DNA from 2 places in the Paenibacillus sp. FSL K6-4396 genome. Region 1 is predicted to be linked to the other one. Evidence: predicted binding sites of a transcription regulator. Region 1 holds the regulator's gene; the other holds the start of a gene.
The links. Region 1 encodes LexA, which represses DNA repair genes until DNA is damaged. Its sites were predicted from a motif close to CGAACATATGTTCG; they were not measured.

Region 1 (5,673 bases):
GACGCAAAGTATCCATCGTTTCTTCGTACACATGAGGTCTGGATCTACGTTCTACTCCAAACTGTGCGGCCAGTTGTTCAGCAAGATCTTCCCGATCTATACCCAACTTCAACAAGCCACGACGCCAGGATTCTTTACGGTAAACTGGAGCAAGTTGTTCCAACTGACGGAACTCAGCTTGATCCCCACCTGTAAAGTTGGCCCAAAGGCCTTCAAACGGATTGATTCCAATCATTTTGGTAAAAGGAAAGGTCTCATAAGATTCATACAGTGCACGTGCCTCGTTACGAACAGCTTCTTCAAGTTCTTCTGGTTTGACCCCAGTCTCTTGCGCTGCGATTAGACAAGTCTCATGAAAAGCTTCTCGAACACTACGCTCATCCCATAATAAAGTATCATCCAGGTCGAACAAAATCGCTTTTAACGCCATTCCGATCATCTACCCCTTTATGCAATAATTACTTTTCGACGGTTTCCACGGTGATCTGGTGTGCTTTCGCAAATTTCAGCAAACGTTCTGCAATCGCATCTGTATCGTAACGGTTCAATAACTTGGTGAACACCCATCTTTTCCCGCGACTGTTATGTTCGATAACAACTGTACCCGGTTCAATTCTGAATTTGACGATATCTTCAACCCCGATTGAACGTTCACGATTACCCTTCGTCGTTATAATCCGATTACTGCTAATCTTGATGTATGGACGGCGAAGCATGAAGATGACTGCCAAAAATACATAAAGCAGCATGGTCACCCAGTCCCAAGTTGTCATTGGAGCTTGCACAAGGAATGTGCTCATAAACAGATACAAAAAGGCGAGACCGATCAAAAATATTGGGAACAACAAGCTGCGTCCCTTAAAGACTTCTTCACCTGGTGTACCAGTGATTGGTTGACCACTTTTTTTGCGTTGCTGATTTAACTGCTTGGAATTTTTCTTAACCGTTCTCTCGAACGAACGCGACATGTGAATCCCCCTTATGTGTCTTTGTATCGGCTTACATAATTGCAAACCAACATTTCCCCCTATAAATTGCACACTCAAAATAACAGGAAGAAACCTAAATATCATAATGATATCATTAGGTTTCGTTAGTGTTTGAGTTTGCCTTGGTGGCCTTTGTCATTCTCATCATCAACAATCTCAATGGTATCCAGTTGTTGTCTGAAATTGCTGCGAATATTGCTCAAATAAATCTCTCTTAGCTCGGCACGTTCAGCAAGTTCTTCCTCTGACAATCCAGTGGACTTTTGCTTACGAGCCAATTCGTTAATGCGTGCTACCAGACTATCTATATCCAAGCTTGTCCCCTCCAAAAATACAAAGTCATATTAACTTTGCCATTATAAAGGCTGCTTGTCAAGCTGACACGCGCTAACACTCATTGACGTGCATTTTATTCTGCAAATTGCGGTAGAGCTAGTACTTGACCCACTTGGATGGAAGTCGTATGAAGTTGATTCACTTTCTTAATTGCTTCTATATAAATACGTGTATCCATATTCGTCGGTTTATGTTCCAAAGAAATACTCCATAAGGTTTCCCCTTGTGAAACGGCAATCTTCCCTCCAGGCAGAACATCATTCTCATTGCCAGCAAATACAGTTAAAACGGTGCTGCATCCAATAAATATAATCATAGAGGTAATGGCTACCTTTAACATCCATGAAGAAATCTTGAAACGCGCTAAAACCTTCTTGTAGTTCCCTATGTTAGACTTCACCAGTTCCGAATTCATTGGTTCATAAATGCTTTGATAAGTAGAATATCTCATTAAATACCCGCCTCCAAACGTTTGTTCCTATCTGTTGAAATCAATATAACACGAACACTTGTTTTGTTCAATAGATTTTCAGAACAATTGTTCGCTTCTTTTTTAGAAGGAGAAATTTCTTATTTCACTTCCTTTTGCAAAGCATTTGCAGTATTATGCTCTGACTTTTGGACAATTACTGTTCTATAAGTTAAAAAACACTGATTTAATGCTATTTTATTTAGAACTTATGTTTGTACGAACGGAGGTTCTATGTTATAATTTTCCCAAACGTTACTAAAATGGGGTTGATACGGTATGTCGAAGATATCCAGCAGGCAGCAGGCTATTCTGGAGTTTATACGAAATGAAGTCCGGTTGAAGGGGTATCCTCCTTCCGTACGGGAAATTGGTGAAGCGGTTGGACTGGCTTCCAGCTCAACAGTACATGGACATTTGGATCGTTTGGAGAAAAAAGGTTTGATCCGACGCGACCCTACCAAGCCAAGAGCCATTGAGCTTCTGAGCCAGGAAGAGTCTGAGCATTCTCATCAATTTGCTCATAGCGTTGCACGTATTCCTGTTGTTGGTAAGGTTACAGCCGGGGTTCCAATCACTGCAACCGAGAACATTGAAGACTACTTCCCTCTCCCTACACATTATGTAGGCGAACAGAAAGTGTTTATGCTTTCGGTAGTCGGAGATAGTATGGTGGAAGCTGGAATCGTTAACGGAGATTACGTTATTGTCCGTCAACAGCAAACTGCTGATAACGGTGATATCGTCGTTGCAATGACTGAAGACGATGAAGCTACAGTGAAAACGTTCTATAAAGAGAAAGATCATATTCGCCTTCAACCGGAGAATGCGACCTTCGAACCTTTACGTTTGAAACATGTTAGTATTCTGGGTAAAGTCATTGGCCTTTTCCGAGATATTCATTAATATTTAACTTGAGTAACAAAACTAGATGTAATGAAATACGAAAGAGGTTGCCCTGATGAACAGGGCAACCTCTTTTTTTCATGTTTATGTTATTTATGCGGCTAATTATTCACTGCGTTTCAGAACACTCTTGTGATGCGAGAACACATCAAAGCTCTGTTGTCCGTGATATGAGCCCATACCACTCTCTCCGACACCACCAAACGGGAGATAGTGTGAAGTCATATGAGAAAGTGTGTCATTAATACATCCCCCACCGAAGGATACTTGATTCAGAACCTGATCCTGCAGTTGCTCATCCTGTGTGAAGAGATATAGCGCCAATGGTTTTGGCCGGCGAACAATCTCATCCAGCATAGGATTCAGGTCACTGTACGTAAACACAGGAAGAATCGGACCGAAGATCTCTTCTTGCATCACAGCTGATTCCCATTTCACATCTCCAAGTACAGTCGGCTCAATGAGCAACTGCTCACGTACAGAACGCCCACCAATTAGCGTTTTGCCATCTGTGAGGAATTTCGACAACCGATTAAAGTTACGTTCGTTGACAATATGCGGGAAATCAGCGTTTTGTAACACATCATCCCCAAATTTATCTTTGATCTCTGCGCCAATCAGATTGATCAATTCGTCATGAACTTGTTCATGTACAAGCAAATAATCCGGAGCAACGCAAGTTTGGCCTGCATTCAGGAACTTACCACGAACAATACGCTGAGCTACCAGCTTCAGATCTGCGTCACTATGGACAATAGCAGGACTCTTACCACCTAATTCAAGAGTTACAGGAGTCAGGTGCTCTGCAGCTGCCTTCATCACAATGCGACCAACACCCGTGCTGCCTGTGAAGAAAATATAATCAAACTTCTCTTTCAACAATGCTGTGCTGGCTTCGACTTCCCCTTCCATAACGGCTATATACTCCTGAGGGAAGATCTCATGAATCAGATCATACGTCAAACGAGATACGGCTGGTGTTAATTCAGAAGGCTTGATAACTGCACAGTTACCGGCTGCAATTGCTCCAATCAGTGGACCAAACGCCAGTTGGAAAGGATAGTTCCAAGGTGCAATAATAAGCGCCACTCCGTATGGTTCAGGGTAAATGGTGCTCACCCCATCCGGCATAGCCGCATTGGTTGGGACTTGTTTGGGTGCAGCCCATTCCTGCAGATGTTCTAATGCAAAATCCAGTTCACCCAGAACTATTCGAATCTCGGAACTGTAAGCTTCCGCCTCAGATTTGTTCAGATCAGCCCGAAGTGCATCTTGAATCCGTTGCTGATACTTTTCAATTCCTTTTCTAAGCTGTTGAAGTGCATTAATCCGATACTCGATATTTTTAGTTTGTCCTGTATAAAAAAATGTACGTTGTTCTGTCACTAGTTGTTTTGCCTGATCCATAATAACATCTCCAATTAATTATTTAAAATTAAATTGTTCAAAATTTAATTAAAGTATACCTCTTCTATATGAAACTTTCAACATACAAATGAAACATCCATGCTCCGCCTGATAGGATCCAAATGAAGCTGCACGCTCTAATTCACGGCAAATGGTCGAAGGATGTCTGCCCAGTTCCTTTGCGATTGCTCGTCAGCTTTTGCCTTGCTGGTGTAGGATTTCTAGCTTGCTCCGTTCAATTATGCTAAAATGTCTGTAGCTCATGGCTGGATTCTCCTTGTGTGAATGTGGTGTAGGAACCTTCATTCTACATGAATCCAGCCATGGGCCTTTTTTATTTATTTCCAGTAACTGTAACCTCCCCGTTTCCATATTTTCATGGACGCTCTCCTCATTTCATTTAGTGTATCTGAGGTGGCTTCGAGTGACCAATTGGATTAGGAGGCTTTAAAGATATAAAAGGGGTTCTTAATAATTACATTAAGCTAATTCTGCAGAATATGAAGTTTAAAGCTTCACATAATCAATGGTTTGATGCATCTCTGCCTTCTCCATCTTCCAAAAACATTAAAATCTCTAAGGAACTCATCGAACTTATCCCTCAAATCGATGACCAAGGAACACTTCGAAGCTCCCCCTCCAGCTTCGTTGTTAACTTTACCGCATACTACTCTCCGTATAGGACGGATGCTTTCCATATAAAAGCTCGATCTTCCATAATGCCTCAACCGTATTTGGCATCTCGCTGTCCTGAACATCCGGCGCAAACCATCAAGCCCCTAGAAAAGAAAAAAGACGACCCACCAAGTCGAGTCGCCTTCATTCCAATTCAATGCCAGTTTAAAAAATCACGAAACGACCCAAACAGCTCTGTCAAAATATACCCCAAAATGAAGGGGAACTAGAGAAGCTGAAGAACAACTGGATCGGACAAACTTCATGAATAAGCAGAAATCTTCATAATAAACAGAAAAGTTTCAGCGCTAAGTACACAAGTAGATCTTATATAAACTCGAAGTCATAGCTCACGTTTTTAAAACTCGATGATATGAACAAACACTCTAAACAGCGACTTATTGTAAATCATCACCATAAGATATCATTATTTTAGCCCGGTATCGGTTAGTATTAATCCAAATTTACAGGCTCGACCACTTCGAATAAAAATGGATTACCATTTAAATATTCTCTTATGTATGCTTGGGCATACTTTTGTTCTTCGATTAAACTGGTTGTTTCTCTTGGATCAGAGGCGTGATGACAGTAGTTCTCGATCATGAACATGACAAAAAAACATTCCAGATCCCGAATATAGTCCGTTTCCAACTTCCTAATACTCTCATAACCTTGGATAAGCATCCATCGATGCTTTGGCCAAAGCTCCAATATGGTGCCTGCCATATCGTAGAGATAATATCCGTACCCACATCTTCCAAAATCAATCGGATAGGGTTGATTATCCTCAAAAACCATATTACCGGTATGTAAATCAGCATGAATGAGCCCATAATTATGTTCACTTGGATGCATCGTGGTAAGTTGGGATACAACCTTCTCAGCTGCATC
Region 2 (5,673 bases), 930 kb from region 1:
ACGGCATTGGTCTGGAGTCAAACTGCCCCAACTACGATTTTCTTCACGTAACCGCATAGCCAGCTGGCTTAGTGCAGCATGAAACAGCTGTCCGATATCAGGAGCCTGAAGGCGGTACAATTGCCGTTCTTTGAGACGCAACCCGTGCGAAGCAAAATGGGAGAACGGACAAGCGACGAAACGCTCCATTCGCGAAACACTCGTCCTCACCTCTGTGCCATACAATCTGCGACTGGTAGCTGTACGTAGTGGCAATGCCCGATTACGATAAAAGATCGATCCCATCAACCGCTCCAGCTGAGGTCTGCTTGTCTCCCGAGATACATGCCAATTGTAGACCGCCCACCACATTTCAGGGATGTCTTCTCCGCGGCGCCATTTGCGCAATTGTCCAATGAGCGTAGACAGACTCTGACCCGGATGGGTGACATAGGACCAATGTGCTTCTTCCGAGTTCGCAACCGGTGGTTGAGCGAGCAATGGCTGTTCTTGTAAACCAAACATCTTCCGTACATGGCGGACAATCTCGGAAGGAAGCAGTGCTTTCCCCTCATCATCAGCAACAGGGTAACTCAGCCACAACTGGCTGCTTGCCGCTGTAAGTGCCGTATAGATCAAAAAACGTTCATCCAGCATCTGCCTTGTTGCACCTGGTCCAAGCGCCACGCCTCTTTCCGTCAGTAACGATCTCTCCAGTTCCGTTAATACGCCATCATCCTGAGGTATTGCGGGTAATTCACCATCAACTGCACCAAGGATAAATACGTATTTGATGTCCTGAAGACGTGTACGGTCCATGGAACCGACCAATACCTGATCAAGTGCCGGTGGTACCAGACCCAGCTTCAGTTCCGTCAATCCGGTCTCGATCATCCCGGCAAACAGCGTGATATCCAGCCGTTCATTCCCCATCATATCGACCATCTGATCCAATAAATCCAGCACAGCTCCCCACATCTGCCGATGTTCTCTCGACCGTTCGGGGTCACCTTGAGCCTTAGCTTCAGCAGACATGTTCTCCAGCTTCCATGGGATCTCAGCATCTTCCAGCAGTCTGTATAGTGCCTCGCACTGGGCTTTGGCTGTCTTTGCCTTTTTCATTCGTTTCTCAAAAACACCCAAGGAATCTGTAATGACCGCTCGACAACGCTCCATTAAAGAAAGCATTTGGTCCCGTCCTCGACTACGTCCATCCTGACCGTTGTCTTCAAGCGAAAGGCTTGGGACATACTTCCACGGTTTGCCGTCAGTCCAGCGATATCCATGAATACCACAAGCCAGTACATAATTCTCAAGCTGGTCCATATCTTCACGGGTGATGGAACCATCACGCGGAAGCAGCAGATCCGTTTTGACACAGCGAAATACATCCTCGTAACGCCAATGGCGCCGAACAATATCCAGTGCCGAACGGATAAACTCGGATAATGGATGATGAAGTTCATTTCTTCTGCGGTCCAGAAAGACGGGTACGTCATAATCCCTGAATAGAGGTTCAGCTATATCAGCGTAGGTATCCAACTGACGAACAAGTACTGCCATATCCCGATAACGCGCACCTTCGTTTTGCGCCAGACGCCGCATCTCACGCAGTGCTCCCTCCATCTCAGCTCGTCGGTTCTCCGCTGCAACCAGTCGGATTCCGGAATCAAGGCCATCACTTTTCCAACGAATTCGGCGGTCGAAACCAGCCTCCAGATGAGCAAGTCCCGGACGATCCTTGTATCTCGGTGGAATCTCCGAATCTAGCACGGTTATATCGCTCGGTACACCCAGTTCTTCAGCCATCCCTTTCAGACGCGCATAGGCACTTGCCGTGGGATAGAACAGTTCCAATTCTCCAGGCAGTGCGCCGTGATCATAAGGACGATCCAATGTCAGTGCAATGGTCACGGAAGAGGACTGCAACATCAGCCGACCAATCACACTCATCTCCTGTGGCGTGAATCCCTGAAAACCATCAATCCAGATCTGGGCATCCTGCAGCAATGCACTTTCCGACAAACGATCTGTCAGCTCGGTCAACGTGTCTTCATCATCAATATATAAATTGGTCAGTTCCTGTTCATAGTCACGATATATCAGATTCAAGTCATGCAACTTATCCTCCAGAATTGGCGAAGTCGATGAGGTATTCCCTCCAGACAGCCCCTCTTCCAGCAATGATGGATCAAATTCATAACGTTTAAATTCACTATATAAGTCATTTAATTCGCCTATAAAACCCAGCTGGCTGCCGGATGCACCAAACAGCTTTAATTCTTCCTTACGGCGCTGGATGACCTTGTAGAGCAGCATCTTTTTGCCTTCGGCTCCGATCGGAATACGAGCAGAACCACCTGCTTCCTGCATTACACGATAGGCTAAACGGCGAAAGCCGAGCACTTCTGCACGCATCGTACCTTTAATTGTTCCAGAAGACACCAATGCCTGCTCTGTTCGAAAAGAACTCTGTTCGGGAACGAGCAAAATCAAAGGTGTGCCTTGCGGTTCTTGTTGAAGCAGGGATGTAATTTCCCGGGTAATCAGCGAGCTTTTGCCGCTGCCTGCCCGGCCAATAACAAAACGAACGGACATGTCTAATCCTCCAAACCACACGTACAAGATTTTAATTCCCAGTATAACATATCTGACTTGGTTCGGAACATACGTTTGCCACTATCCGGTAAAACCGGAGATCATCTCCGTTAACACAGCAAAACAGCAAAAAGCCCGCAGCTAGCACACACTGTGGACTTTTGACTTGATCTATAGATTAAATTAAAGATAATTTACACTTGCCACTCCGATGACAGAACAACCCTCCGATCGCTGCTATTCCCAGATTTTCTTGATTCAATTTTTAAAAAGTGAAAAAAAACGAGAATAAAGGCGAAGATTATGCTTCCGAAGCAGCTCTTCAGAAAGCTTTTAGCTTCACTTCTTCAGGTTATTTCTGTCCTCTACGTTCTCGTGTAAATCTTTAGTCCAATCTATACAGTGAAATTTGAACGGAAATCATACGATTAATTCTTTTTGCTGCGCACTTCGAAAATAGCAAATTTGAGGTAATGTCCTTCATCCACACCCAAAATTTGCGGGTGATCCTTACCAGCTGCCTTCCAGTCGATTAGACGCAGTACTTTTCCTGCATCTTCTGCTGCCTCGGCAATCGTGTCCAAGAAAAGGTCAGGACGCATGTGATACGAACAGCTGGCTGTTACCAAATATCCGCCTTCATTAACCAGTTTCATACCTTGCAGGTTGATATCCTTATACCCGCGGCATGCACCTTTAACTGCTGATTTCGTCTTGGCAAACGCCGGGGGATCGAGGATGACTACATCAAATGTTTTACCGCCAGCTGCAAGCGCTTTGGAAGTATCTACTTTTTGTTCGCCAGCGCGCGCACGTGCAGTACGTTCATCCAGCCCCTTCACTTGTTCACGCAAGTACTGGAATGCATCAGCAACTACGAATTCGACCCGGTCGGTGAAACCATTCAACTCCACATTTGTTCGTGCACTCTCAATGGCATGCTCCGAAATATCAAGACAAGTCACTTTTTTAGCTCCATACTTGCAAGCATTCAACGTAAAGCTGCCCGTGTGTGAGAAACACTCCAGTACAGTGGCACCATCCCAATATGGGAATGTAACTACCTTACCGCTTTTATTCACAGGCAAGAGCTGCTCTGTGCCATCCTGCTCAGTCGTTTGAAGTGTGATTCCACTCTTGTAGCCCCAACCCTTCATGAGCGGTTCGATCGCTGCACGATTCTCACGTTGATCGAAGAAGTAACCTGTCTTCTGTCCTTCCACGATATCGACTTTAATGAGTAGTCCATTCTCTGTAACCGTGACATGCCGTGGGCACTCTCCGTACAGCGGACCTTTGGTCTGCTCCAAACCTTCCAGTTCACGAATCGAGACATCACTGCGCTCGTAAATGCCTTCAGGCTGCATTACTTCAATGAGTGCCTGTACAATGGCTTCACGGCAACGATCCATGCCAAGTGTAAGCAACTGTACAACGAGAATGCTGCCGAATCGGTCAACGATTAATCCTGGCAGAAAATCAGCTTCGCCGTAAACGAGACGGTAAGCCTCTCCATCCTGGATAAAACGTTCCCGATGACGCAAGCAATCGCGGAAACGCGCTGCAAAAAACGCCGTATCCATTTGTTCGGACTCCAAAGGTTGATAAGCTACAACCCTTACAGTGATTTGAGATGCGGGATTGTAATATCCTGTCGCCAGATAGCGACCTTGATGATTCAATACATTGACCAGATCTCCCGGTTCCGGGTTTCCGTCAACAGAGGCAATTTCGTTGTTAAATATCCATGGATGTGCATGTTCAAGCCGCTTTTTGCGACTGCGTTCGAGTGTAACTGATGGCAAGGTAGATCCACTTCTTTCATAGTTAGTTGAAAAGATAGGTTTAGTGCAAAGGAGACGCTACGGCGACGAATTGTTCCTCTGATCGCTGTTATCCCCAGATTTTTTGATTCCCTTTCTTTAAAGGGAAAATCCGGGGATAAAGGCGAGCGCTTCGCTTCTTCGGTAACAATTTCGTCTTCTTCGCTACGTTTGCACGAATCACCGTATCTTTCGAATTGGGGCGGGTAATTTAGACGCATTTCCGTAATTTTGAATGAAGGAACGGAATGGTCGGTTCCCTCTGATTTCCTTCAGGCTTGTCATGGTTGTCTTTTCTTACTCATAGGATGAGTTAAGGAACCCGGACGGAAGGAATGATGTTTCTATGTTTAGAGATGTTATATTGCCCCTACTTTATGGGCTTATTATCTTTTTTGGTGGCATGAAGCTGATGGAAACGGCCTTGCAGCGCATGGCTGGGCCCATGTTGGAAAGTTGGCTCAATCGGGCCACCTCTGCTCCATGGAAAGGCATGGCCTTCAGTGCAGGTGCAACGGCTCTGTTACAGAGCAGTACTGCAGTCACCGTACTCACCATTGGACTGGCTAATGCCAGATTAATTACCTATGGGCGGACACTCGGCATCATCCTCGGCACCAACATCGGGACATGCCTGACAACGGAGCTGGTGGGACTGCAGATCGGGCGAGCTTCCCTGCCATTGCTTGTCCTGTCGCTGACGGGCTGGGCCATGTTTGTTGTACTTGGTGAACGCAATCTGACCGCTCCTGAACGTACGCGCCAGACTCTGTTTAACATCCAGTACAGCTTCCTCTCAGCTGCGGGATTTGCACTTGTTATGACAGGCATTCAGGTGATGCAATCCATTGCCTTACCCTTGCGGAGCATGGGCGTATTTCAATGGTTTCTCGACCGCTCGGCCGACAGCTTGTGGTGGGGCTTCCTGGCAGGTGCCTGTTTGACAGCGCTCATTCACAGCAGCGCTGCTGTCATTAGCATGGCGATTACGCTCGCAGCCACAGGGGTATTACCTGTGGAAATCGGCATCGCCATTGTGATCGGGTCCAATGTGGGGACCTGCATCACCGCTGTGATCGCTGCCGCGGGTGGAGCATCCGCAGGCAAGTTTGTCGCAGCCTCCCATGTTGTATTAAACATTGCGGGAGCACTGCTCTTTATGCCGCTGATCGGCCAGCTGCATGCAGCTTCGGCCTGGCTGTCAGCGGACAACGGGGCACAGATTGCGCATGCCCAGACCCTTTTTAACATCACCAGTTCACTGCTTGCTTTA

Region 2: the regulator LexA is predicted to act here: its motif matches at 2,642-2,655, upstream of addB (helicase-exonuclease AddAB subunit AddB).

The regions. Positions count from the first base shown of each region.
Region 1 is NZ_JBBOCR010000001.1:4,114,257-4,119,929, forward strand. Features, by position in the region: gene MHB85_RS17795 (HAD family hydrolase) at 1-430, opposite strand, end outside; gene MHB85_RS17800 (hypothetical protein) at 459-968, opposite strand; gene MHB85_RS17805 (DUF896 domain-containing protein) at 1,094-1,303, opposite strand; gene MHB85_RS17810 (LysM peptidoglycan-binding domain-containing protein) at 1,399-1,776, opposite strand; gene lexA (transcriptional repressor LexA) at 2,074-2,700, shown strand; gene MHB85_RS17820 (aldehyde dehydrogenase) at 2,806-4,107, opposite strand; partial or broken gene MHB85_RS31205 (helix-turn-helix domain-containing protein) at 4,210-4,371, opposite strand; gene MHB85_RS17830 (phosphotransferase enzyme family protein) at 5,236-5,673, opposite strand, start outside.
Region 2 is NZ_JBBOCR010000001.1:5,047,899-5,053,571, forward strand. Features, by position in the region: gene addB (helicase-exonuclease AddAB subunit AddB) at 1-2,577, opposite strand, end outside; gene MHB85_RS22245 (class I SAM-dependent rRNA methyltransferase) at 3,006-4,382, opposite strand; gene MHB85_RS22250 (Na/Pi cotransporter family protein) at 4,747-5,673, shown strand, end outside.